Regions from separate parts of the Lysinibacillus sp. genome, predicted to be linked through region 1. Evidence: predicted binding sites of a transcription regulator. Region 1 holds the regulator's gene; the other holds the start of a gene.
The links. Region 1 encodes NrdR, which represses ribonucleotide reductase genes. Its sites were predicted from a motif close to AACACNATATATNGTGTT; they were not measured.
Positions count from the first base shown of each region.

Region 2: RT445_RS13080 (vitamin B12-dependent ribonucleotide reductase) is a predicted target of NrdR. The motif match lies at 3,198-3,215, and genes of this name have one in related genera.

Region 1 is NZ_DAMDAY010000004.1:78,077-88,416, forward strand. It holds partial or broken gene polA (DNA polymerase I) at 1-29, shown strand, start outside; gene mutM (bifunctional DNA-formamidopyrimidine glycosylase/DNA-(apurinic or apyrimidinic site) lyase) at 42-914, shown strand; gene coaE (dephospho-CoA kinase) at 928-1,521, shown strand; gene RT445_RS02110 (glyceraldehyde-3-phosphate dehydrogenase) at 1,727-2,749, shown strand; gene nrdR (transcriptional regulator NrdR) at 3,010-3,480, shown strand; gene RT445_RS02120 (replication initiation and membrane attachment family protein) at 3,497-4,861, shown strand; gene dnaI (primosomal protein DnaI) at 4,889-5,818, shown strand; gene thrS (threonine--tRNA ligase) at 6,461-8,392, shown strand; gene infC (translation initiation factor IF-3) at 8,808-9,311, shown strand; gene rpmI (50S ribosomal protein L35) at 9,343-9,543, shown strand; gene rplT (50S ribosomal protein L20) at 9,601-9,960, shown strand; gene RT445_RS02150 (DUF1294 domain-containing protein) at 10,092-10,340, shown strand, end outside.
Region 2 is NZ_DAMDAY010000057.1:4,746-23,892, reverse strand. It holds gene RT445_RS13085 (Nif3-like dinuclear metal center hexameric protein) at 1-418, opposite strand, end outside; gene RT445_RS13080 (vitamin B12-dependent ribonucleotide reductase) at 568-3,138, opposite strand; gene RT445_RS13075 (lipoate--protein ligase family protein) at 3,339-4,169, opposite strand; gene RT445_RS13070 (rhodanese-like domain-containing protein) at 4,375-4,761, shown strand; gene RT445_RS13065 (hypothetical protein) at 5,232-5,477, opposite strand; glycine riboswitch at 5,835-5,911, shown strand; gene RT445_RS13060 (amino acid permease) at 6,075-7,415, shown strand; gene RT445_RS13055 (glutaminase) at 7,459-8,430, opposite strand; gene RT445_RS13050 (M20 family metallopeptidase) at 8,513-9,928, opposite strand; gene RT445_RS13045 (MFS transporter) at 9,946-11,169, opposite strand; gene RT445_RS13040 (hypothetical protein) at 11,488-12,789, opposite strand; gene RT445_RS13035 (hypothetical protein) at 12,951-15,821, opposite strand; gene RT445_RS13030 (ATP-binding protein) at 16,097-18,367, opposite strand; gene comX (competence pheromone ComX) at 18,424-18,582, opposite strand; gene RT445_RS13020 (SMI1/KNR4 family protein) at 18,856-19,147, opposite strand, start outside.

The DNA.
Region 1 (10,340 bases):
ATGGCTCTACATGGTACGAAGCAAAATAAGGAGGGATTCAAATGCCTGAATTACCAGAGGTGGAAGGTGTCGTCCAGGCATTGAAGCCAAAAATTGAAGGACGGACAATTCAACAAGTACAGCTATCTGAAAGGGTACGTTTCTCTTTTAGTGAGGGTAAGCAATGCATCGTTAAACAAGCAGAGCCGGATGCATTTGAATTGTCTTTGTCGCACATGACAATAACTAAAATTGAACGACGAGCGAAATATATATTCTTTCATTTGATGAAGGATGATGTGCCATATGTGCTTGTCAGTCATTTAGGCATGACAGGTGCATGGTTTGTTGTGAATGAACCAGAAGAAATCAATGAGGAAAAATTCCAAAAGCATATCCATGCAACATTTAAAATGGCAGATGGGGGATACTTAATTTATTCGGATATTCGTCGCTTTGGTGAACTTCGATTTTTGGCAAAGATTGAAGATCATGTGCCGCTAACAAAGATGGCACCAGAGCCATTCGATGAGCATGCTTGTGAATTTTTTATAGCACAATCTAAATTACCAAAATATGAAAATAAAGCTGTGAAAGAGGTTATTATGGATGGGCAAGTCATCTCGGGCTGTGGCAATATTTATGCTACTGAAGCATTGTTTGCCCAGAAAGTTCATCCTGCACGGAAAATGAATCGCATTAGTGACAAACGTAAAAGAGCTTTATTTGAGGAAATTGTTGCTGTCCTACGCCAAAGTATTGAAGCGGGTGGTTCAACTATTTCTGATTATCGAAACATTAATGGGGAAGCCGGGAGTATGCAGAATCGGCTGAAAATGTATGGGAAAAAGATATGTCCAGTATGTGAAACAGCAACGAGTCAAATGACAATTGGTGGACGTACCTCTGTTTATTGCCCAAATTGTCAACATTAAAGGGGATTTAACGATGATTATCGGACTAACAGGAAGTATTGCAAGCGGCAAAAGTACAGTAGCAAAAATGATGACCGAACTAGGGTTACCGATTGTTGATGCAGATATTGTAGCACGAGATGTCGTAGAACCAGGAACAGAGACATTAGCTTTAATTGCTGAAAGCTTCGGACAAGCTATTTTGCTTGAGGATGGCAATTTAAATCGAACAAGGCTGGGGGATATTATTTTCCATGAGCCTGCCAAACGCAAAATTTTAAATGATATTATGCATCCAGCCATCCGAAAAGAAATGCTACGTCAACGTGATGCTTATTTAGAGGCAGGGTATCAGCATGTTGTGATGGATATACCATTGTTATTTGAGAGTAAGCTTCAGCATTTTGTGGAGCGTATCATTGTCGTATCGGTCAGTGAAGAAGTTCAGCTTCGACGCTTAATGGAACGTAATAATTTATCAAAAGAAGATGCTTTAGCACGTATGCATTCACAGCTACCAATGTCTGTCAAAGAAAAAGGCGCAGATGCGGTTATTTATAATAATGAGAATATAGAAAATACAGAGGAACAATTAAGGAAAATCCTCAGTTATTGGAATGTTATTTAATGGTTTCATTAAGATGCGTAGCAAAATATGTTTGCTGCGCATTTTTTAATGGGGAAACGACATAATAAGGATTAATTTTTCAGAAAATAAGAACTTTTATATTGTGAATATATAATGTTCATCTTTTTTAAAATTGTGTTATACTAATCACCATAAAGTATATAATTAATTAATCTGAGTATGTACTCACAGGAGGATATTATAAATGACAGTATCAATTGCTATTAATGGTTTCGGACGTATCGGACGTATGGTTTTCCGCCAAGCGATCGTACAACAGGATTTAAATATCGTTGCAATTAACGCGAGCTACCCAGCTGAAACGTTAGCACATTTGATTAAGTATGACACAAATCACGGAACATTTGAAGGTACGGTAGAACCAGCAGGCGATGCTTTAGTTGTAAACGGTAAACGTGTTCAAATTATTAGCGAACGTGATCCATTAAAATTACCTTGGGCAAAAATGGGTGTAGATATCGTTATTGAAGCTACTGGTAAATTTAATGAACGTGACAAAGCAGCAATGCACTTAGAAGCGGGCGCTAAAAAGGTTATCTTAACAGCACCTGGTAAAAACGAGGACGTAACAATTGTTTTAGGTGTAAATGATGACAAACTTGATATTGCTAAACATGATGTTATTTCAAATGCTTCTTGTACAACGAACTGCTTAGCTCCAGTAGCGAAAGTATTGAATGACACATTTGGAATTGAGAATGGCTTAATGACAACAGTTCATGCTTATACAAATGACCAAAAGAACCTAGACAATCCACATAAAGACTTACGTCGTGCACGTGGATGCGCACAATCCATTATTCCAACATCTACAGGTGCTGCAAAAGCATTAAAATTAGTTTTACCTGAATTAGAAGGTAAGATTCATGGTATGGCATTGCGTGTTCCTACACCAAACGTTTCTTTAGTAGATCTTGTAGTAGATTTAAATACGGATGTCACAGTTGATGCTGTCAATGCTGCATTCGTAAAAGCTGCAACAGAAGGTCCGATGAAGGGCATTTTGAACTTCTCTGTTGAACCATTAGTATCTTCTGATTACAACACAACTACTTACTCATCAACGGTTGATGGACTTTCTACAATGGTATTAGGCAGCCGTAAAGTAAAAGTACTTGCATGGTATGACAATGAATGGGGCTACTCTGCACGTGTAGTAGATCTTGTGAAAAAAGTAGCGAATGCTTTAGAAACAGTAAACGCATAAAAATTTCATCGTGAGCACATTGAAATCTAAGTGATTTCAATGTGCTTTTTTTATGCAGAGGAATACCGAAAATGGTTAAGTGTTATGTTATTTGTGCTACAATGGCAATCCTTCTAGACCTCTTAAATTTGAATAATTTTCTTGTACTTTAGGTGCTTTAGGTTTATCATGTGCTCACAAACATGAATGCACTTTTCTTACATGTAGGAAATTTGTTATAATAGAAATATTAAATTGTTGTAAATCAGGAGAGTAATTATATGAGATGTCCATCTTGCCAATTTAACGGAACGCGTGTTGTGGATTCGAGGCCAGTAGATGATAATAAAGAAATTCGTAGACGTCGTGAATGTGAGTCGTGTGGCTTCCGTTTTACAACGTTTGAAAAAATTGAAGAGACACCATTAGTCGTAGTTAAAAAGGAAGGTTCACGAGAGGAGTTTAGCCGTGAGAAGGTACTTCGTGGACTTATTCGTGCTTGTGAGAAACGCCCAGTAGCGCTTGATGTACTGGAGGAACTTGTCCTATCTATTGAAAAAGATCTTCGTCGTATAGGCAATTCAGAAGTACGCTCAGAAGACGTCGGTGAAATGGTAATGGATCGCTTAGCTAAAATTGATGAGGTAGCCTATGTGCGATTTGCCTCGGTTTACCGTCAGTTTAAGGATATTAATGTTTTTATTGAGGAAATTAAAGATATTATTCAACGTCAAACGGAGAAAAAATCATAGAAAACAGAGAGGATGAATGACGTTGATTCATTTATATAAGGAATTGCAGCCTGGCGATCCTTTCGACATTCGTCTACCTCATGCATTTTCTACACAGGAGCGTCAATTAGTTACATTGTTTTATCAACCATTAACCGGCTCGGAGCCAATTAGCCTTTATTTAACGTTATGGGCTGAAGCTGAACAAATGCCAAAACAGCAAATGACCCATTATTATTTAATGAATGTGCTCGGATTGCCCATTGGTAAAGTGTTTGAGGCCCGTATTGCACTGGAGGCAATCGGTTTGCTACGCACATGGAAAAAAGAAAATGCGGGTGAGCGTAGTTTTTTATATGAGCTACAGCGCCCACTTGATGCAGATAGTTTTATGAAAGATCCGTTGTTGTCGATGTTTCTGTTTAGTAAAATCGGCGAGCAGGCCTATCGAAACTTACGTCAGCGCTTTATGTCACCTGTAAAGGACAAAGAATTTAAGGATGTGTCTCGCGCCTTTATTGATGTCTTTAAGCCTGTTCATTCTAATATCCCATCCGATTTACAAGTGGATACGAGTCAAAAGGATAAACAGCAAAAAGTATATCCTTTTTATTTGGAGCAATTTGATTTTGATTTGTTGCAAGCAGGTTTGTCAGAGCAATTGGTACCTTCCAATTTGTTGACATTAGAAGTACGTGAAGCGATAGCGAAACTGGCATTTTTATATCATTTAACAGCCCTTGATATGCAAAAAGTGGTCATTCTTGCTTTGGACGATGATTTAGGAATTTCCCAAGAACGTTTACGCAAGGCTGCTGCCGATTTTTATAAATTAACAGTTTCAAAGGAGCCGCCAAAACTAGCAAGAGTAAACGAACCTCTACCAGTAGCAGAAGTGGGGCAAAAAACGAAGGATCAGGAGCTCCAACATTATTTAGAGACAACAGCTCCTGTTCAAGTATTACGTGATATTAATAATGGTAAAGAACCATTACAAACGTCTGTTCAACTTGCAGAAAATTTAATCGTTCAGCACGGCATGCCAATTGGGGTAGTCAATGCATTATTAGAATACGTTATGCTAACGACAGATATGAAACTACCTAAAAAATATGTGGAAACGATTGCTGATCACTGGGTACGTAAAAATGTCCAAACGGCAAAGGAAGCAATGGAGCTTGCACGCCAAGAGCATGATAAATATACTGCTTGGAAAAACAAGCCACAAACTGCAAATAAAACGAGTCAACAGGTCAAAGGACGTTCAAGAAATCAACGTGAAGAAAAAGTCCCCGAATGGTTTTATAAACGTAATGAAAAACAAGAGGAAGATGCTTCTAGCACGATAGACTTTGAAAAAGAACGTCAGAAAATATTGGAAATGCTAGGAAAAAGTGAATAGCAAAGAAGGTGAGCAACAATCGAACCTATAAATGGACCATTAAAACGAGCAATAAATGTACCGTCGTTTCAAGAACGCTATGAAGCTATGCGACGTGAAATTTTAGAACATCCACAAGTACAGGAATTTCTAGCTCAACATGCAGATGAATTAAACTACGAGAATATTGAACGAAATTTACCAAAGCTTCATGAATTTATTAGTCAATCTACAGAATGCTGTGGTTGCGATAATACCGAACACTGTACCAACTATTTAAAAGGCTTCCTCCCGACATTAAGAATCGTCAGGAATTCTATTGAAATGGACTATGTTCGTTGTGAGCAAAAGGTACGAGAAGAAGAACGCCGAGATGTTGCGAATATGATTGCAAGCATGCACATGCCAAAAGATGTGCTCCAAGCGACCATTCAAGATCTAAGTATTGATGATGAATCTCGCGTCGCGATTGCACAAAAAGCGGCTCAATTTGTAAAAATGACAAAAGAGTCAGGTCAACTACCCTCCAAAGGGTTTTACTTATTTGGTAAATTTGGTGTTGGGAAATCTTTTGTGCTTGGTGCTTTAGCTAATGAGCTAGCATCGATTAAAATTCGCTCTGTTGTTGTGTTTGTCCCAGAGTTTTTACGAGAAATGAAAAATGCTATAGGCGATAATACATTAAACGAGAAAATAGATTATATTAAAAAAGCTCCAGTCCTAATGTTGGATGATTTAGGTGCAGAAACTATGACGGCGTGGACGCGAGATGAAATTTTAGGAACCATTTTCCACTATCGTATGGCAGAGCAATTACCAACGTTTATCACGTCTAATTTTAATTATGATGAATTGGAGCACCATTTAGCACAGTCACAAAAGGGTGATATTGAAGTTGTAAAAGCAGGACGAATTATGGAGCGTATTAAAGCCTTGACTATACCGATTGAAATGCGAGGTAAAAATCGTCGTATGTAACATTGGTAGTTGCATTTTTCGACAATCGAGCGTATACTGACTCATATACTTAATATCAACATGCATTGATGAGGACATGAATTTTGTGTATCAGCTTATAGAGAGGGAAGTCATCGGCTGTAAACTTCCTAGTGTCGGCACATTATTTACTACCTACTGAGCAGCGAAAGGGATAATCTTTCGCCGGTCCCTAGCCCGTTAGCTAGCCTTGAGCTTCGTCTGACTTTAGATAAGTCGGAAGGAAGAAGGGTGGAACCACGAGCATACGCTTCGTCCCTTTCGTAGGGACGGAGCTTTTTTGTTTTCTAGCACATATGAAGAATGCCCTAGAATGAGAAGGAAGCTGTTCGAAATGTTGAAGACTCCGCTCGCAAAGGAGTTGTAACCACTCCAAGAGAGGAGAGAACCGCTCAAAAAAGTGGTCACACAGCTCGCAAAGGAGTCGCAACCGCTCCAAGAAGGGGGAGAACCGCTCCAAAAGTAGTTCACACCGCTCCAAGAGAGGAGAAATCCGCTCCAAAAGACTTGAGACCTGCTCAAATAGGGTGCCCTAATTTCTAGCTAAGCTGAAATACTCGAACGATTGCCTGATTCACTCATCAATCATTATGAATTTAACACAACTAAAGGAGTGCAAAGAATATGTCAGAAATGATTAAATTAACTTTTCCAGATGGCGCTGTAAAGGAATTTGCAAAAGGCACATCAACTGATGACGTAGCATTATCAATTAGCCCAGGCTTACGTAAAAAGGCTTATGCGGGTAAAATTAACGGTGTGTTAGTGGATTTAAAAACACCAATTGAAGAGGGTGCAACAATTGCAATCATTACACAGGATGATGAGGAAGCTCTTGAGATTTTAAGACATTCAACAGCTCACTTAACAGCGCAAGCTATCAAACGTCTATTCCCAGATGTAAAGCTTGGTATTGGTCCAGTTATTGAAGGTGGTTTCTACTATGATATTGACTCACCAACACCAATTACTGCTGAAGATCTACCTGCAATTGAAAAAGAAATGAAAAAAATTATTGCTGAAAACCTAGAAGTAGAACGCAAAAATGTAAGTCGTGCGGAAGCTCAAGCAATCTATGAAGAAATTGGCGATGAATATAAATTAGAATTACTAGAAGCTATTCCTGCTGATGAGCAAGTGTCTATTTATTATCAAGGAGAATTTTTCGACCTTTGCCGTGGTATTCACGTACCATCAACAGGTAAGCTTCGTGAATTCAAGCTTTTATCTTTAGCGGGTGCTTATTGGAGAGGAAACTCTGATAATAAAATGCTTCAACGTATTTATGGTACAGCGTTCTTCAAAAAAGAAGAATTAAAACATCACCTACAAATGTTAGAGGAAGCAAAAGAACGTGATCACCGTAAAATCGGGAAAGAATTAGACCTGTTCACAACTTCTCAAAAGGTAGGGCAAGGTTTACCACTTTGGTTACCAAATGGTGCAACAATTCGTCGTGTTATTGAGCGCTATATCGTGGATAAAGAATTATCACTTGGGTATAAGCATGTTTATACACCAGTATTAGGTTCGAAAGAGCTTTATCAAACTTCTGGTCACTGGGATCATTATCAAGATTCTATTTTCCCACCAATGGAAATGGATAACGAGACATTAATTATGCGTCCGATGAACTGTCCTCACCATATGATGGTTTACAAAAACAGCATGCATTCTTATCGTAACCTACCATTACGTATTGCAGAGCTTGGTACAATGCACCGTTATGAAATGTCAGGAGCAGTTTCAGGCCTACAACGTGTACGTGGGATGACTTTAAACGATGCTCATATTTTTGTTCGTCCAGACCAAATTAAGGCGGAGTTCCAAAAAGTTGTACAATTAATTTTAGAAGTTTATAAAGATTTTGATTTAAATGATTACTCATTCCGTCTATCGTATCGCGACCCAGCGGATACTGAAAAATACTTTGATGATGATGCAATGTGGGAAAAGGCACAAAGCATGTTAAAAGAAGCGATGGATGAGCTTGGCTTAGATTACTTCGAAGCTGAAGGTGAGGCTGCTTTCTATGGACCAAAACTTGACGTACAAGTAAAAACAGCGATTGGTAAAGAAGAAACTTTATCAACAGTTCAATTAGACTTCTTATTACCTGAACGATTTGACCTAACTTATGTTGGAGAAGATGGTAAACCACATCGTCCAGTCGTTATTCACCGTGGTGTAGTATCAACAATGGAACGTTTTGTTGCCTTCTTAATTGAAGAGTACAAAGGCGCATTCCCAACATGGTTAGCACCAGTACAAGTGGAAGTCATTCCAGTATCAAATGAAGCTCACTTCGACTATGCAAAACAAATTGAAGAACAATTAACTGCAGCTGGTTTACGTGTAGAAATGGATGACCGTGAAGAGAAATTAGGCTATAAAATCCGTGAAGCGCAAATGAAGAAAATTCCGTATATGCTTGTCATTGGGGATAAAGAAGTTGAGGCAAATGGCGTGAATGTACGTCGTTATGGCTCAAAAGATTCTGAAACAATTAGCTTTGAAGATTTCCTAGCAACGATTAAAGCTGAAATTACTAAATAAGCATTTACAAGAAACCCTCGCTTGCATAAGTGAGGGTTTCTGTATAAAATAAATCTTACTTTTGTATAAAATATTTCATTCTAGGTCAATATGGTAGAGATAAGAAATTAAACATTTGACAACTTATCATATACATGCTAATATAATTAAGGTTAATGAATACAAAGTTTGTGGTTGAAGTAGAGGCTGCCCGCTTCTCACCTGATACAACGCTTTAAAGGCTGTGAACAGGTATGACACGTTGAATTGTTTTGCGTAAACTTGCGCATGCACATATAGCGGGCGGACATCTTCAAAAATGTCCGTCCTTTTTTTATGGACATGACAAGAGGATGTACCGTTCAACCGGGCAAGGCTTTGCCCAAACCATGTATTCGCGACAACTACTTGGAGGTGGATTACTATTAGCAAAGACATGTATGTAAACGAAGGCATTCGCGCACGTGAACTTCGATTAATCGATCACAATGGTGACCAGCTTGGTGTAAAGACACGTAATGAAGCGCTAGAAATCGCCGCTCGTGTAAACTTGGATCTTGTCCTTGTGGCCCCTCAAGCCAAGCCGCCAGTCGCTCGTATCATGGACTATGGTAAATTTAAGTTTGAACAGCAAAAGAAAGACCGTGAAATTCGTAAAAATCAAAAGGTCATCGTAATGAAAGAGGTTCGTCTGAGCCCAACTATCGATGAGCATGATTTCCAAACGAAGTTACGTAATGCGATTAAATTCCTTGAAAAAGGCGATAAAGTAAAATGTAGCCTACGTTTCAAAGGTCGTGCGATTACACACAAAGAGATTGGTCAACGTGTGTTAGATCGTTTTGCTGAAGCTTGTGCTGAAGTATCAACGGTAGAACAAAAACCGAAGATGGAAGGCCGAAGCATGTTCTTAGTTCTTCAACCAAAGAACGAGAAATAATATTAGACGAACAGTTTAGGAGGAATTCGACATGCCAAAAATGAAAACTCACCGTGGAGCTGCGAAACGTTTCAAAAAAACGGGTTCAGGTAAATTAAAATACGACCGTGCTTATGGAAGTCACTTATTCGCAAACAAATCTACGAAACAAAAACGTCACCTACGTAAAGCAAACATCGTTTCATCTGGTGACTTCAAACGCATCAAATCTTTACTTGTTTACATGAAATAATTGACTACAAAAAAATACTAACATTCATTTTTTAATGAAAAGCAGGAGGTAATTCATATGCCACGCGTAAAAGGCGGAACAGTGACGCGCAAACGTCGTAAAAAAGTATTAAAATTAGCTAAAGGTTACTATGGTTCAAAACATACATTATACAAAGTTGCTAACCAAGCAGTAATGAAGTCAGGTCAATATGCATACCGTGACCGTCGTCAGAAAAAACGTGATTTCCGTAAATTATGGATCACTCGTATCAACGCAGCTGCTCGCATGAATGGTCTTTCTTACAGCCGTTTAATGCACGGTTTAAAAGTTGCAGGTATCGAAGTTAACCGTAAAATGTTAGCTGACCTTGCTGTAACTGATGCTGCAGCATTCACTCAATTAGCAGACGCTGCAAAAAAAGCAGTAGCTAAATAATAGTTGACAATGTCAATTATTATTTCTGCACCGAAAGCGTAGCGACAGGTGCCAAAAAGACTGATGGATTTTTCCATCAGTCTTTTTTATGTTAGATTAGTAGTATAACGTTTTTTGATAAGGAGTAGAGAATGGGACAAGCATTATTAGCTTATATGGGTATACTATCAATTGTGCTGCTCATTTTAATGGGTATGGACAAATCTCGTGCGAAAAAGCATGAATGGCGAATTGCAGAGCGCACTTTGTTTACATTAGCTATTGTAGGAGGGGCAGTTGGTGGTGTACTTGGTATGTATTTATTCCGCCACAAAACACGCCACAATAGTTTTGCATTTGGGTTTCCACTACTAGCAGCCATTCAACTATTTATTGTTGTA
Region 2 (19,147 bases), on a different contig from region 1:
GAAATTCAATTTCTTTATCGTATTCAGCGATTCTACCAAAATATAATCCTTCCCATTCGTGGGTTCTTTTCATATTTTTTAAGTTCAATTTTTTTAATAAACTATCATTTGTTCCAAAATGACAGTCATCGAGCGGTAAGTGATTATAGTAGTGACTTATACCATACTCCGCTAGTTTTTCGATGCATGCGTCTTTCAATCCATATAGTTCCTCCCAAGCATCATGATGTGTCAACATCATATCAACGCCTTGAATTCTTGCTTCCTCTATTGTTTCAAGGGTTAGGTTAACACAGTATCCTATTTTTTTTATTTTTTTATCTGCCTTGTATGTAATCCCAGATTCACTAGCATAGATTTTCTTATTTTTCACATTAAAAAGTTCATTAATTTTTTCTACAATTTGTGAAACATCCATTTACTTACATACCCCCTCAATCATCTTTTCTGTATTCAAAAATTCGTTCCTAAATCGCTAAACAAAATATTTCCATTTGAAACAAAAAATACCCCTTTAGATTATCTTATCTAAAGGGGTAAAAAGGTACAACTGATTTTATATCTAATTTATAGACCGCATTTTAACTGTGCGCCACAGTTTGTGCATGTATTACAGCCGCCCATTTCTTCGACTGTGCCTTTACGGCATACAGGGCATGTATTCCCTACGTCAGAGCCAATTACAGTTGTTGACTCTAACGCTTGAATCGTATCTACTAATACGACCGGACGTTTTGTATGTTCTTCTACTAATTCCTCTTCAAATGAAAGTTGATCCATATCATTTTCTTCAGCTTTTAGTGTAAGTACTTGTGAATCACGGCTACCATCAACATAGACCGTACCGCCTTTAGCGCCACCTTTATATAGTCGCTCGTACACTTTTTCAACTTGCTGTACTGTATAGCCTTTTGGTGCGTTTACAGTTTTAGAAATAGATGAATCAATCCATTTTTGAATAATACATTGAACATCAGCATGTGCTTCTGGTTTTAGCTCCATCGCTGTAACGAACCATTCTGGAAGCTCTTGCTCATTTACTTCTGGATGACGCTCTAAATATTCTTGGACAATTTCAGCTTTCACTTCAATGAATTTACCTAAACGACCAGAACGGTAGTACGTGAAGGAGAAGTAAGGCTCAAGACCTGTTGCCACACCTACCATTGTTCCCGTTGAACCGGTCGGCGCAACAGTTAATAAATGTGAGTTTCGAATACCTGTTGCTAAAATTTGCTCTTTAATGTGAGCAGGCATTTTTTGCATATAGCCTGTCTCTGTAAAGGCTTTACGTAAACGAGCTGTTTCTTCGTCAGTAGCACCTACTAAGAATGGGAAGCTACCACGTTCTTTAGCAAGCTCTGTAGACGCCTCATATGCTGTTTCAGCAATGGTTTTAAAGATTTCATCGACTAAAGCATTGCCTGCTTCTGAACCGTATTCTTTCTCGCAATAAATAAGTAAATCTGCTAAGCCCATTACCCCTAAACCTACACGACGCTCGCCTAGTGCTTGTACACGGTTTTCTTCTAAGAAGTAAGGTGTTGCATCAATTACATTATCCTGCATACGAACGCCTACACGTACTGTTTCACGTAGTGCTTCGTAATCAACTGATTGATTTTCTTTATTTGCAAACTGTGCTAAATTCACAGCAGCTAAGTTACACACAGAATATGGTGCAAGTGGTTGTTCGCCACATGGGTTTGTCGCTACAACACTTTGTCCATATGCTTTGGCATTTGTCATGTCATTTGCATTGTCGATGAAGAAAATACCTGGCTCTGCAGAGTAAGTTGCACAAACATTAATTAAATTCCATAATTCTTTTGCTTTAATTGTACGGTATGTGCGGACTTTATAGCCCATTTTCTCCCATTCACGAACATCGCCAACTTTATGCCATTCCGTGTTGTAAATGTTCATTTCTTCTTTTGTATATTCCTCTACAGCTGGGAAGCGAAGCTCAAAGTCAGCATCATTTTCAACGGCTTCCATAAATTCTTTTGTTAATGTTACGGAAATGTTCGCACCTGTTAAAAACTCAGGATTATGAACTGTATAAGTACCACCATCACGTAACTTATTTTCAGCTTCACGTATAATCGCTGTATCGAATCCACCTAAGCCTTCTATATTTTTGTAGTTCACGATGCCTTGATACATCGCTTCTTCCTGCATAGAAAGAGGTTTAAAGTTTAATTTTTCTTTTGCTAGTCGAATGATTGATTCATCTGTCGTATTTTCAATTAAATAACGCAGAATACGTGGATTTTGCATTTTCGAAATAATAAATTCCACAATATCTGGATGCCAATCTGCTAGCATAATCATTTGTGCTCCACGACGTGATCCACCTTGCTCTACAAGATGTGTCAATTTAGCAATATCATCTAACCAAGAAACTGAGCCAGATGATTTACCGTTTACACCACGTGCTAGCGTGTTACGTGGGCGTAATGTTGAACCATTTGTTCCAACACCACCACCGCGGCTCATAATCTCCATAACTTGCTTACGGTGATCACTGATACCTTCACGAGAGTCAGCGACAAATGGCATAACGTAACAGTTAAAGAAGGTTACATCAGTTTCAGATCCAGCTCCATAAATCACTCGTCCAGCTGGAATGAATTTCAAGGATACTAATTGCTCATAAAATTTTTCAAACCATTCTTGACGTTTTTCTGGTGTTTTTTCAACAGCGGCAAGGCCCGTTGCATTTCGTTTTGCGATTTGTTCATAAAATATTTCAAGAGGCTTTTCTAGCACGTCAATTGAACGTGTAATCACACCCGTTTCCTGCTCTTGCGGATCGTCTAATGCGCTACGATAATCTTCCTCAATCAAAATATCTGCTGTTTTTGTAGCCATGTCCAGCTTTTGAATTGTCCCTAAACCTCGTGCAGGGAATTTTGGATCAGCTTTTACCGTTAAAACAACAAAATCACCAGCTTTTAGTGTTTTCTTTTCCGTGTCTTTAAACGAGTAGCGATCGATCATGACAAGTCTTGATACACCTTTATGTGTGATATGCATGTCAGGTGTTACTGGGTGAACCTGTGAAAATTGTTCAATATCTTTGTTTAATTGCTCAAATTGTTTGTTTACATCGGGTTGATGATTTGTGAGTACCATCATTTTGCCTCCCTTGTTTTCTTCATTACAAAATAAATACACAATATCATGTGTTATTAAACACTACATATTGTGTATATGTCTTAAAAAAAGATACTATATATAGTTTTTTAATTCAACTCTTGCTTTTTTAAATAGATTCAGAACTACTTGTTATAACTAGGATTGAACGTAAAAAAATATTTTTTCCATACCATTTTTTACTTTTTAAAGTTCCACTCGTCACATGCATATTTTTTTTCTTCTAATGCATGGACATATTCTAATTGCTCCTCTGAAAGTGTAAATGGTTTTAAATCAATTTGCAACGATTTTGCAAAGCCATCTCGAAAAGCTGTCACACATTGCTCAACTGTCACTGGCTCTTTGACAAGACTATTAATCGCGACTGCCTTTTCTGGCAGCTTTCTACGCATACGATCCTTTGCTTCCTCGCTTGAGAAATTAAATACCGATAATAATTTCTCTTGATCTAAATCTAATAAAATGGCGCCATGCTGTAAAATAACACCTTTTTGACGTGTTTGGGCACTTCCCGCTATTTTTTTCCCTTCAACGACAAGTTCATACCAGCTTGGTGCATCAAAGCAAACAGCACTTTTCGGACTCTTTAAGTCAGCTCTTTTCTCCTCTGTATCAGGAACACTAAAATAGGCATCCATTCCTAGGTTGTGGAAACCTTGCAATATTCCCTCACTTAATACACGGTATGCTTCTGTCACAGACTCTGGCATATTCGGATAACTTTCAGTAACAATGACGCTATATGTTAGCTCATGTTCATGCAGGACAGCTCGTCCACCAGTTGGTCGACGGACAAAACCTAAACCTTGTTCTCGAACAGCATCTAAATTAATGTCTCTTTTGGCTTGTTGAAAATAACCAATTGATAGTGTCGCAGGTTCCCACTCATAAAAACGGATCACTGGTGGAATTAACCCCTCACTATGCCAATCAAGTAATGCTTCATCTAGCGCCATATTAAAAGAAGGACTACATTTCCCTGAATTTAAAAAATACCAAGTTGTCATATGTTCATCTCCTACAAATATAAAATGATCCCTCAGGCCCCACCTGTGGTTCAACCTTAACAAAAATTACTCTACGGTTGCTCGATATGCTTTTGTAACAAAATAGACGAATTTGCCACAACCTAGTTAATTTTATCAAACTCATTGGACTATCGCTAGCGCATCTTTTATAATAATAGAGAAGATAGAAAGGGGTAAGAAAATCTTGGACATACTTATCACAATCGGTGTCGTTTTAGTAGTTATCATTGCATATATTGGTATTAATGCACTACGACTAAAAAAAGCCGTAACCAACTTAACACAAGAGCAATTCATAGAAGGCTATCGTAAAGCACAGCTAATCGATGTCCGTGAACAAAAAGAATTTGATGCAGGTCACATTCTTGGTGCACGTAATGTTCCTTCTACAACACTTCGTCAACGTTATAAAGAAATCCGCCCAGATTTACCAGTATATCTATACTGTCAAAATACAGGCCGTAGCTCACGTGCTGCATTATTTCTTAAAAAACGTGGGTACAACCAAATTTACCAACTTCAAGGCGGTTTTAAAACTTGGACTGGTAAAATAAAAGCAAAAAAATATTAATACTCTCATGAAAAAAAGTCGTCTCAAAGAACTATGAGACGACTTCTTTTTTAAAAAATTCAGAGTTTCTACTATATTATATCTATTGCAAATCATTAAATACTAGCTCTCGTTTCAACCAGTCTTTAATCCTGCATTTGGACCAGAAAAAAACCCAACAAAAAGGGGTAACCTATAGCCCATTTTCCCTAATGATACCACACTGTAAATTGGTCCTTACTAGAGACTGATACTTTGCAATCTTAGTTGAGCGGCTCTGCATGATGAATGATCACTTTGACATCAATTTGGAGCGGCTCTTCCTACAGATTGAGCACTTTGCTACCCTTTTGGAGCGGGTTCACTCTTCATGTGAGCGGTCCTCCCTGTAGAATGATCACTTCGATATCAATTTTGAGCGGTTCTTCACACACAATGAGCACTTTGCTACACTTTTGGAGCGGTTCTCACATCATATTGAGCGCTTTTCGCTACTTTTGGAGCGGGTTCACTCTTCCTATGAGCGGTTCTTCACACACAATGATCACTTCGCTACCCTTTTGGAGCGGCTCTCCCTCCAGAATGATCGCTTCGACAGCAGTTTGGAGCGGTTCTTCACACATAATGATCACTTTGCAACTCTTTTGGAGCGGATTCACTCTTCCTTTGAGCGGTTCACTCTCCAGATTGATCACTTCCCCCGGCTTTGAGTAGTTTCTCGACAATATTGAGTACATTGCCTTCCTTCAGAGCGGAGCTCCCCCACTTTCAAGTGCCTTCCCAACAGAAGGGGTGACCTCACCACTCTTTGGAGCGAACTATACCGTTTTGCCTGCTTGCTTCTCTCCCTATGCAAGCTTCCACTAAAAGTGTCTCCCCTTTTTTAGCAATTCTCCTTACTAAATCTTCTATGTCTAGAATTCCTATTTTTCGTCAGAGATTTCCCATTTAGTAACCCATTCTTCTATTTTTCTGAAAATAGTTAAAATTTATTGTTGAATTATTTTACGTGCACTGATAGGATGTATAATATCTTACAATAACAATTGATTAGAAAGTTAATAAGCTATGAATGCTATGGATCAAACTATAGCAGGAGCAGTTCTGGAGAGAGCGCACAATGCGTCGCCGAAGGGTTCACTATCTCAGGCAAAAGGACAGAGGAGTAATAGCAGCTTTTATAAGCGAAGCCACATGAATGTTAAAAGATTTCATGAAATATTTGCGAATAAATGGTATTTGTTATTCTGACGTTTTTCCGAGACTAGTGTCACAACTAGTCTCTTTTTTATTTTTCCAGTCATAGTTTTTACGCATCTTTGAGGGGGATTAACGTGGAACAGCAACAATTAAAACGTGATTTAAAAAATCGCCATGTGCAGCTTATTGCCATTGGTGGAACGATTGGCACTGGTTTATTTTTAGGCTCAGGGAAAGCCATTGCCCTTGCAGGACCTTCCATCATTTTAGCCTATTTAATTGTCGGTACCGCACTATTTTTTGTCATGCGCGCATTAGGCGAACTGTTACTATCTAACGCGGGCTACACATCATTTACGGATTTTGCATCTGAATACATAGGACCCTGGGCTGGCTATGTAACAGGCTGGACATACTGGTTCTGTTGGATTATGACGGCCATGGCAGATATTATTGCTGTAGGGGTTTATACACAATATTGGTTTGATATCCCACAGTGGGTGCCAGCCATTGGTTGCTTAGTATTATTATTACTACTGAATTTATTAACAGTTAAGCTTTTTGGGGAGCTAGAATTTTGGTTTGCCATCATTAAAGTCATTACTATTGTAGCTCTTATCATTATCGGACTTATTATGTTAGTGACAGGCTTTCATACTAGCTCTGGGCCAGTTTCTGTGGAAAACCTTTGGGCACATGGTGGGGTGTTCCCAAATGGGTTATATGGCTTTTTAATGGCCTTTCAAATGGTTGTTTTTGCATTCGTTGGTGTAGAATTAGTCGGGGTTTCAGCTGCTGAGACAGCAGATCCTCAAAAAAATATTCCGTCTGCCATTAATAAAATTCCATTCCGTATTTTACTCTTTTATGTAGGAGCATTATTTGTTATTTTATGTATCAATCCATGGTATGAAATGTCTGCCGAAAACAGTCCTTTTGTCCAAGTATTTACATTAGCAGGAATTCCAATTGCTGCTGGTATTATAAATTTTGTTGTACTCACTTCTGCCGCTTCAGCTGGTAATAGTGGTTTATTCTCTACAAGTCGAATGCTCTTTAATCTTGGTAACAATAAACAAGCTTCTCCTGCGTTTGCAAAACTGAACAAAAACAGTGTTCCAAGTAACGCACTCGTTGTGTCTGCTGTTGTTGTATCAGTAGGTGCATTGCTAAGTAAGCTGATGCCAGAGAATGCCTTTAGTATTGTGACGACGATTAGTGCAATTTGTTTTATATGGGTATGGAGCATTATTGTTATTTCTCACATCATCTATAAACGAAAAAATCGTGCTTTACATGAAGCATCAAACTTTAAAGCACCACTAACACCATTTATCAACTATGTCATTCTTGCATTTTTCGCATTTTTACTTATTGTCATGTTGATTTCTGAGGCTACGCGTACAGCACTGCTGTTAACACCAATTTGGTTTATCGCGCTATTGATTATTTATAAAATCAAAAGAAAAAAATAAAAAGAAGATGGCTTCAGACTACCCTGAAGCCATCTTCCACTTGTTAAAAAATTGTCATGTCCCATTCCGTCGCTAAATGCTTGAGTAATTGTACACCAGCGACACTATTGCCGATTGAATCGATAGCTGGTCCATAAATACCTATACCACAGCCAGCGGGGAACGGTGAATGCAAGCCAGCATGTCCTGGAACGGCTGTTAGGATTGCACCTGACACACCACTTTTAGCAGGTAGGCCAATAAATGCTGCAAATTTTCCTGAAGCATTGTACATACCACATGTCACCATCAAGGCCTTCGCTAATTTTGCCACTTGTTTAGGAAAAAGCTGTTTCTTTAAAAGTGGATGATAGCCGTCATTGGCGATGACTAAACCAATCATGGCTAAATCTGAGACATTAACCTCAATCGCACATTGCTTCAGGTAGACCTCAAGTGCCGCCTCTACTGGACAATCAAGGAAACCAGAGTCCATTAAATAATAGGCTAATGCTCGATTTCGATTAGCTGTTTGCCATTCCGATTGAAATACCTCTTCATTAATACTTAATTGCTTGCCGATGATTTGTTCTAAAAATGCTAGAATCTTTGTGACCTTCTCTTGTGGCGAACTCCCCGCGAGCAAAGAGGACACTGTAATAGCCCCTGCATTAATCATTGGATTAAAAGGTTTTCCTGGCTGATGGCTTTCCAAGCGAATAATCGAGTTAAAGGTATCTCCTGTCGGTTCCACATCTACTCTTTCTAACACATAAGGTACTCCTCGATCCATACAGGCTAAAATAAATGTAATAACTTTGGAGACACTTTGAAGCGTAAATAATTCTGCTGTATCTCCTGCTTTGATTTCGCGGCCATCATTTCCAATAATCGCAATACCTAATTGATTCGGGTCTTTTTTGGCTAAGGCTGGAATATAACTAGCACATTGTCCCTCTTTTGCAGCAGGACGAAATTGTGTCACCCATTGTGCCACTAGTTGATCATGTTCATGATGATTAGCTTGTGTTGACATTGATGTGTTCTCCTTTCAAAATGAGGCAAAAACAGAGCCTTCATAGTTCTCCTATGAAGACTCTATCTAGATCGCTATCCTTTTATAGCTTTGGAGGCTGTGTTCCCTCCGGAATTAAAGATATATATGTCTCTCCATCAAGACGTTCTTGCCATTCTTTTTTTGCTTCTTCAATTAATGCTGGATTATCAAGTAATGCGATAGCTGTACAAGCCATGATTTTAGCCGCTTGTAGCATACCTTTATGCGCAATTGGCATAACCCCCTGTGAAACAACCTGCCATGTATGCAACGGTGTACCTAATGCCATACATACGGTTGTACATTGTACGGTTGGTACTTTCCAGCTGACATCTCCAACATCTGTTGAGCCACCCATAATAAATTCAGGGAGCATGTCTGGGACGTGATTCGCAATGACTTTTCCTTGTAAACGCTTAACATCTTCTTTACGCAAACCTACTAACGAAGAAGCTTGTACTTCAGGTGTAAATGTATTAAAAATTGCCTGTGCGTACTGCTCATCCTCTATTGTATAGTCTGGCATACCAATTTCAAGTATTTGTTGATACATTACATCATAAAGTGTTTTATTTGTAATGAGATTTGAAGCAGCACCCTCAAAATCAATGTCAAGCGACGTACCTGTCATAAGCGTTGCACCTTTTGCAATATTTTCAACGCGCTGATAAATCTCTTGTACTTGTTGTTTTTTAGGGGCTCTAACGAGATAGGTTACCTCTGCATAGGGTTGTACTACATTCGGTGAAGTTCCACCAGAGTTTGTGATGGCGTAATGCACACGAGCTTCTGGAATGATATGTTCTCGTAAGTAGTTTACCCCAACATTCATCAGCTCAACAGCATCTAAAGCACTTCGTCCAAGATGTGGTGCTGCTGCTGCATGTGCACTTTTCCCAGTAAACTTAAAAGTAGCAGCATAGTTTGCTAGAGAGCTACAAGTCATTACAGTAGAAAATGTACCTGGATGCCAAGAAATCGCAATATCAACATCATCAAAAAGTCCAGCTTTTGCCATATACGCTTTACCTGAACCATTTTCCTCGGCAGGACAGCCGTAAAATCGAATGGTTGCTGATTGATTATGCTGCTCAAGATAATCTTTCACTGCCACAGCAGCAGCAAAGGCTCCAGTTCCTAATAAATTATGCCCACAGCCATGACCGCTTCCTCCATTTTCAATAGGTTCATGTTGTGTAGCGCCACCTTTTTGACTCAAACCAGGAAGTGCGTCATATTCCCCTAAAAAGGCAATGACAGGCTTTCCAGAACCAAACGTCCCTATCAGAGCTGTACTAAGTCCAGCAACACCCACTTCGGTTTGAAAACCCTCTTTTTCTAGCGCCTCTTTCATATAGTGCATTGATTTTTTTTCTTGAAAATGAAGCTCTGGTACAGCCCATATAGCATCACTTAATGCCACACTAGCTTCTTGTTTTGCTTCAATTAATGTCGAAATTTTTTCGTGAAAACTCATTAAAGTCCCTCCAATTTTTATGCTTTCAATAAAGTCCCTTTTTGGTCATTAAGCGTGACAATGGACACAATACAGATGAGCGCAAAGCCAATTAACATCCAAAATGCCGCATCAAACGAACCATTAAAAGCATCTACCATAAAGCCAATGGCCATAGGTGTGACAAAACCTGCTAACTGTCCACCTGTATTGGCGATACCCATTGCCGAACCTGTAATTGAAGAAGGTAATTTCTTCAGTACGATAACAGGTAATAACGTAATGACGAACGCAATAAAGATCGAAACAACTGTTTGATAACCAATAAATAACGTCACTGTTTTGGCCGTAAACATTAAATACAATAATATGCCGATAACTGCACAGGATATGGACCCTAGTACCTTTTCCATTCCTCTTGGTAGCTTATCAATAATAAATCCGCTGCCATACACACCGATAATCGTTGTAATAGCAGGAATTGTTTGTGCCCAGCCAATGGACATTAAATCCAATCCACGATTTTTCTGAAGATACGTAGGAATCCAAGAAACTAATCCCCAGTTCACTGCATAAATACAAAAATATGCAATGATCAAATTCCACATAAGTGGTGTTTTCAATAATTCTTTAAAATTTACCTTTGTAGTAGGATGATTTGTCCCAGCTTCTTCTACTATTTCAGCCTTCGGAAGCTGAATATACTTCCAGTATAATAAGGCAATAATCGCTCCAATCGACCCGATAATAATAAACATCATGCGCCAACCTATCGTTCCTAATAAATAAGCAGCTAGCAGCGGCACAATTAATGATACAATCCCTCCAGAAGTAAGCATGATGGACATGGCTCTTCCTCTTTCTTCTTTCGGGAAAATCGTCGCAATAATCTTAGAGCTCGCTGGCTGAAATCCACCCTCTCCGATGCCAAATAAAAAGCGAATCACAATCATAGCCGTTAATGACCAAGCAATTGCTGTTAGACCGGTGAAAATAGACCACATAATAACAGCCAACAGTAAGATTCGTTTTGCGCCAAATTTATCAGCAAGCCAGCCACCTGGTATTTGCATAATGGCATAGCCTAAAAAGAAAGCGCTTAAAATAATACCCGTAGAGGATGCATCTAATTGCAAATCACCTGTAATTGAAACAACTGCATAGTTCATAATGTAACGGTCTAAGTTTCCTAAAGACCAGCCCAAAAATAATAGCGCAAGGATAACATTTCTAGATTTTTTAGTTACTTCATTTGTTAACATTCATATCCCTCCCATATCTCAAAACATTCTCTAACATTGCAGTCTCTACTTCACTGCTTTTTTTCCTTAATGATCTTTGCCCCCTTGTAATATCTAGTAAAATAAAACCCCTTTTATATACCGACATTTTCGTTATATATTCGTATAATAATCAAACTTCTATGAAAAAACAATATTTTTTTGAAAATTTCTAATAGATAATCGTCTTTGTAAACGAACATTCATCTCTTTAAAAGGTTCACAATTCCTTGATAAATCAGTTTTTAAAGGACAAAAAAAGCCCCAAACCATTTTTGGCTTGGGACATCTTCATTATTTTTAAACAAGCTGATACATTTTTATCGGCCTACCACGAGTATGCTGTAATTCTTCTCCACAAATTCTCGCTAAATCCACTCCACATAAATCTGCCACGATTCGTTGGGCATTTCTTTCACTCATCTGAAGCTGTGTCGCTAAATCCTTTGTCGTAAAATGCTTCCAGTGCATTTTCTGCACAAGCGCATAAATTTTCATGTACGTTTTTACACTAATATTACCTTTTTTTAGTTTTTCTAAAATAAAAGGGTCTTCTGCTCGATAGGAATACGTAAGTTCTTCTACATTCCCTACGGATTCAATAATTGTTCCATCATCCTGAATCATAACAATATCTACCGCTTCATTTTCCTTCGTCTGTCTTAATCCTCGATGAGCATGTAATTCAGCATTGAACACCGTTTGAGCAAAACCAATGCCTGCTGTTACCTTCGCTTCCATTTCAATGGACAGCTGATACATTTTTTCCTGTAAAAATTGGATTTGTCCTTCAATGGCTCCCCTTGTACTAAAAATAGTATACTTTCCATTCCCTTCTTCAATCAGTGAGCCATCAATTTGTTCACAGAGCTGAAGCAGGTTTTCCTTTATGCGCAATTCTAAATACTGTATACGGTACCCTTGCTTCATTCTTTCTTTTAATGAATCGAAGTCCTTTATTTCCAGCATAACTGCACCAATTTGGGTCTCTTTATAATAGGACGTTTTGATTTTTTCTGTAAAAAGCTGAACGGTATGGTAAATTTCCGTTTTGGTCGGTGAAACCCAATAAGACGGCACACCTCGTTTTTTCAGCTCTTCATCAACAGAAGGATAGCAAGTAATCGCAAAATCGATTTTGCCCGCCTGCCAGAGATCATAGTGGAAATCAAATAGCTCTTGTGGATTAACAGCCACATCAAATTCCTTTAAATACATGTGATGGACATTATGCTGAATTTCCGCAAGACTCTCTGACGCCATTTGGGAAGGCGATGGGATGATGTCGATACTGACATTTTCAATAAACTTTTTTTGTTGATAGGACTGCTCTAAAAAGCCCCGATAAATGGCTGCTTCGGAAAAAATAATATGAGTCAATTTATCCTTGGAAACATTCGTTTGACTGGCAAGCTTATAGGGGATGTAGCCAGAAAATAGCCAGAAATCCACATCCTGATTATAGGTCTCGACAAGATGCTTTGTTTCCGTCGCCACTTCATAAATATACGGAATAAACTCCATATCCTGTTCAATTTCCCGTGCTAACGCAATAATTCTCTCAACCGATTTAGCGGGACCAACAACACCTATTTTATACATCTTTTGTTCCTACCTTCTTTGTGAAACTACAATCGTTTATGTAAAAAATTTCATTCTCTGTAGTACATAGTATAGCGAACATTGAATTTACTAGACAAATAATAATGACTTTATCTATAAAGAAAGCCCCGAAAATCCATCGGGGCTTCTTGTAGTAATTATTATTGTTCAGTTGGATACATGTTGTTATAAAGTAACTCTAATTTCTTTGAAAGCTTACCATAGGCAGTTTGCCATGCTTTGCGAGCCTTCTCATCTCCATCCACTGGAACGTATAGAGCATGAACGTCTGCTACCTTTTTCAAATCCCCTTCCGCCTGTGTCAGCTTCGAATAATTTTTTACGATCTTCTGATCAGTAGCACTTAATTGATCATAAATCGCACGAATTTCTTTCACTTTTTCCTCTAACCCAGCTATATATTCACCTTTTACAACTAGAGAATTGATAGACTCAATTAACAGCAAAGCACTTTCATTTGTTTGCTGTTGCCCTTTCTGCTTATCAATAATCAACTGTCTAGTCGCAGCATCAATCAGGCTCACTTGTTTAGACGTCAGCTTTTCAAATGCCTTGATGACTGTACTTGGATTATTATTAATCGATTTCTCATAAGTCTTCATAAAGGATTCTACCTTTTTGACATCCGCCAATGCTGCTTTTAAAATATCATAATTTGTAATTAATTTTTTATCACTTGAGCTAAGGCTACTATACTGTGTCGATAGATTTTTAATTCTATCAATGGAAACTGTATAAAGATCATTTGCTAAAATGCTTGCAATATCATGATTTAGCTGTGTAATATTCGGCGCATTTTCATCAATAATTTGATTATTTAATAAAGCCTCATATTGCTCTTTTGCTAAATGTTGTTGATTCGAAGGTAATTTAGCATACGCTTTTTGCACTGTTTCAATTTTTTTAGCTTGTTTAGCAGCATCTGTTTCTTCTCTAGCTGTCTGGACTTTTTTATGGAATGATTTCACACCTGAAATATCCTTCTTTGCTGCTGTTAATAAATAATAATTCGTCACATATTTTCTTGCACCTGACGATAGACTTTTATACGTTTCTGACGCTTTATCAGTTGCGGATTCTAATTGTTTGAATGTAAAGGTAGTGACATCTGCAAATTTAGCTATTTCGGCCTTCAATGCTTCCGCAGCAGCCTTATCAGCAGGCACTTTACCATTGTCATCAATTGAAACCTTAGGCGTATTCAGTAAAAAGTCATCGGCATTATAGACAAGGGACTGTTGTAAAGTCGTAAGCTTATTATAAGCTTTGAGAGCACTCGTATAGCTTGAATTCAGTTTACTTTCTGTCACGCCAGCTGTTCGAGATAATTTTTGATAAGCGTCCATATCTTTTATCACTTTTTCAGCTGCTTTTAAATCTTTTTGTAAAGTAACAAGACTGTCATAGCCAACAATTTGAGCTGCCGATGTTTTCGTTAAGCTCTTATATTCTTTAATCATACGATTGACATTATTGACATGACTCTGCCATGAGCTAGCTGATGGATTGATTGGATAGATATCATCGCCAATATAGCTCTCTATATCATGATTTAATGCGGCAATTTGACTCACTTCAGCACTTTCCGCTGTCGCTAAAAGCTGTACATACTTGTCTGATACTAATTTTAATTGCTTATACGTCAATTTTTCATAGGCAGATCGAATGGACTTCGCCACTGTAACTTGCTTATTCGGTGTATTGTCTGTCGATAATTTATCAAAGGATTTAATAAATTGCTCCACTTTTTTAATATCTGATTTAGCTTCTGTTAAAATAGCTTGATTTTGAATTGCCCCACGATAATTTGGGGATAACTTTGCGATATCCTCTTCAATGCTAGTCACTAACGCTTTTAGGGTATCCTTATCTGAAGGTACATATTGTGCAAGAGAATTTTCGTAGGATAGTAAATGAACAATAGCTTGATTTAATCGTCGAACTTCTGAAATTTCCTCCAGATCATTTGGCTCATTTAATAAATTTTTAATGTTCGTATAGAGGACTTCATTCGCATCTAAGCTGCGTTGTAGCTGATCAAGCTTATTATAGGCCTCTTCCATCTCTTGAATATATTTAGGTCGATCCTTTCCATTCACGTCCTGTAATTTATCTACTTTTTCTTCTAATTTATTGAGTAGTGCCACATCAGCGAGGGCTCTCTTTAGAACATCATAATTGGACACATTTGCTTTTGCTGGTGCCGATAAAGCTTGATACTTACTTTCTAATTCCTTTATTTTGGCTTCGAATGATTCAAAATCTGATACATTGTATTTATTATCATGGATTAGTAATGCTTTAATTTCATTTGTTAACGTATCAGTAGGTACGGTCGATACAGTAATGGTATTTGAAAGTTTAGATTCCACAAAAGAAAGACCTACTTTTGCTTTAACAGTGACGCTAATATCCTTGATGCCTTTTTCAATGGCGTCCTTTGGAATTGTATATGTACTCCCAGCGGCACCTTCAATAATTGTGAAGGAATTATCGCCAAGCTTATAAAACCATTGATAACTATATGTAATTTGGTCACTTTGTAGTTTGGCACCACCCTTATCTGTAACAGAAACGCCAGCTACTTTCACCGTTTCACCAGGTGCTACAAAACTGGAAGAGGAATGACCCTCCAACGTTGGAATAGTGATGTCCAAGTCTAATGCTTTTATATCACGTGGCTCACTTTGAAACTTTTTACCGTCAATTGTAGTTGCTTCTACAAAGATTGATTTTCCAGCTGCTTCAACTGGCACTTTAAATGATCGCGAAGTTGCGCCAGAAATCGGCTTATTTGTTACTGAATTTGAACTATCTTCACTCGTAATGTCCTCTAGGTAATACCATTGATAGAGATTGACCACTGCATTATTAGGTAATTGCTCAACTGTTAATGTTCCATTGACAATATTTTCACCACTAATCGAAACCGTTTCTGCTGCATTTGCTACAGCTGGTACAATGAGTGCTACTGGAACGGCTGCTGCTGTTAAAAATAATTTCTTATTCAAATCTATTGACCTCCTTAATCCTTCTAATGAATTATATCGGTCTTGCTGCTATAATTTCCTTTGTTCTGGAGAAATAATTGTAAAAAGTGTATTTTCTCTCTATTCTACTCTTATAAAACAATATTTTTTTGATGATAATATTTTATTTTTGATCAACCCTCTCAAAGAGTAAAAGATATCAAAAAACAAAAGCCTTCTAATCCGCATTCGTAGCCTCTACGAAGAGATTAAAAGGTTTAAATAAGTATATACCTATGTGCTTACACCTCATTTGGTTATCCTCGTATCATATAAGTTGGCCGGTTCAGCGTACTATACGTATAAGGATGCGTTTGATTGGTTTCACTAACTTGTATACGAATGGTTAGTCCTTCACCTACTTTGCTATCTAAGGCGAATTTCCCATTAAAAGCCTGAACCCTCTCTTGCATACCTTGAATGCCCATAGAATCCGCAAGTAGAATGTCATCTATATTACAGCCTACCCCATCATCGGTATACAAAATTTCAAAACCTTCTTCGGTGCCTAATAAATAGATTTCAACGGTATTCGCATTGGAATGTTTTAGAGCATTGTTTAACAATTCTTGGAACAAGCGATAAATCATTAAGTTTAACCGTTCATCCTCTAAATAAAGCCGATCAATCGTATAAACCAACACAAAATTTGCTCGTTTATGAATTTTTTGAATCAGTTTTTCAAGGGCGGCATTTAATCCTAACGTATCGAGAAGTGGTGGCTTTAAATTTTCACAGTAGCCCCTTAAATCATTCAAGGAAGTTACCATATGTTCATGCAGCTTTATGAGTCTCGCTGGGATCTCCTCTTTTTCCTTTGTATGCATAAGGACATCCATTTCTCTCGCAATATGAAGCTGTTCCTGTAAAATCGTATCATGAAGTTCCTGAGCAAGTTGATATTTTTCTTCCTCGAAGCGTAGCCAAAGTAATTTATTGAGCCACGGTAGTTGTCGATTATCAGCCTCTTTCATATGCTTTAACTGATTTAAAAGCTCCTCAACCATTTTCGTATTTTCAATAAAATTGTTTAAATAGAGCAATAACAATTCAAGCCATAACAACTCCTCATCCTTTAGATAAATCGATTTATTATGGTCAACAACAAGGATTCGTTTATAATTCGCATCTTGATGAATAAAGGCGATATAGAAATGATCTGTTTTTTTAATATCCCCTAGCCCTAAACGCTCGACAAGGACCTCATCAATTTGATGTTGCGTGTATTCCTTCGATTTATTCGTTAACGTCACCTGATGTGTTTGAAAATCATAGGTCAGAACATAAACACTTTCCATTTCAAGCTGGAGCACAACCTCCTGCACAAATTTCTCCAATAGATCTTCGATTTTGACCACTCGACCTATACTATCAACGGTAGTATACAAGCGATGAATGTAGTCCCCTTTCGTAGAGAAAAGGATTTTCCGCTTACGATAATCAATCCGCTCCTTCATGTAAAACAGGGCCATTAACGAGAGAAAAGCGAAAAAGAAAATCTCCGTCATGCGTGTAATCGAAAGATCCGTAAGCCAATACAGCCCCAATAACAGCCATAGTGTAAAAGCAAAAGAAAAATTAAAATAATAACGTAATCGAGAAATGAAATACTCCATATCAAAAATACGCTCAGTAAGTTGTGTAAATATAAAGCTGAATGGAATAAGCATTAGAAATAATGAACAAATATCAGCAGAGAGTAATTGTGTATTGAATAAGATTTGGGGTAATGCATAGAAAAGTAGAAAGGGCAAAAATGGAATAATGATACTCATTAACAATATCTTTAGTTGAGATAATTTATACTTAAAATAACCTACAATCAATATTCCAAGATTTAATATTAATAATAGAAAAAATACCCATAGCACAATTTCAGATAGAATAGGGTTGATTGATGGATAAAAAATACTGAAAACACTAAACGCAATCGCTAAAACAGGAAATAAAAAAAATACTTTTAGTTTTTTTATAAAGAGCCATTTTATCTTTAAAAACGCAAAATAATTTTCTAAAAAAAGTAACAGAATTACTAAACATAATAGCATACTACTACGGTTAATAATCATACCTATACTATCTAAACGCCCTGAAGCACCAATACTCACATATGCTAAAGAAACACTTAGAATAAATAATATTAGTAAATTGGTAAGGTGTTGATTTATTTTTTTAAAATATAAATATACCGTAATAAATAATGTCAAAGCATAGTAACATGCCGGTATTATCAATAAATAGTAAAATTGCTGAGGTATATCAAGATTTTTTATTTGTATAGAGATTATTTTTCCATCAGGCTTTTGGATCGTTAATTCTTTTGCTGCCCTAATGGCTGAATCAAAGGATATATAAGATAAATTATTTATTTTCACATCATCAACATTTAAAACAATATCCCCAGGTGTAATTTGATGCTTTGTTGCCCAATTTTTATAATAGGAATCCGTTATTGTCCAATTATTATTTATTTTTTCTAACTCAATATTTAAAAAGGGTTTGCTATAAGTAACATTAAGTAGGTACATCCCTAAAATTAAATAGATACCTATAGCAAGCCCAAACCATTTATTTTTTTTATGTTTTAATACCAAACACGATTTTCTAAACATACATCTTCATCAAACGAATCCAAAATTGCTTTTTGTTCAAGATCTGTTACACCAATTAAAGAAGCTTTTTTTTCTTTTAACAATGTTACCAACGACGGATTTTGCTCTAAATATTGAATCATGTTAATCATAAAATATCGCCTCATTTCATTAGTTTTAATTTATAATTACATAATTTGCTAAAAACTCTTTAAACAAAGGAATTATTAACCAAATTTGTAACTATAATTTTATTATACTACCACTCTCCAATAATTCAACATAATTTTCTAAAAAATACAAATAATTAATAGAATATGTAATAATTTAGCTTTATTTCTCCAAGAAAAGACATAGAACCCACCTAAAAAAGCCCATTCCAAAGATAGGAATAAGCTTCAACTATTTATACTGATTAATTTGTTTTACTGACAGCCATTTTGTAGCCACTTACTTAAGTCCATAGTGACCACCGTGGCATGTTGTGGATTCATATCTCCGCTATCTACTGCAAAAACGCTAGAATCATTCCCCTGAATGGCCATTAAAAATACCATTCCACCACCATCGTCACCAATAGCTATATAGCCTTTCGCATATTCCTCCACTTCCCAAGTCTCATTTCTTTCTATCAATTCCTCTGTACCGTAAATTAACACCCCATTAGCCAGTGATACACCATTCACCTCTTGTAGGACTCGCCTATAAACGGTTGGG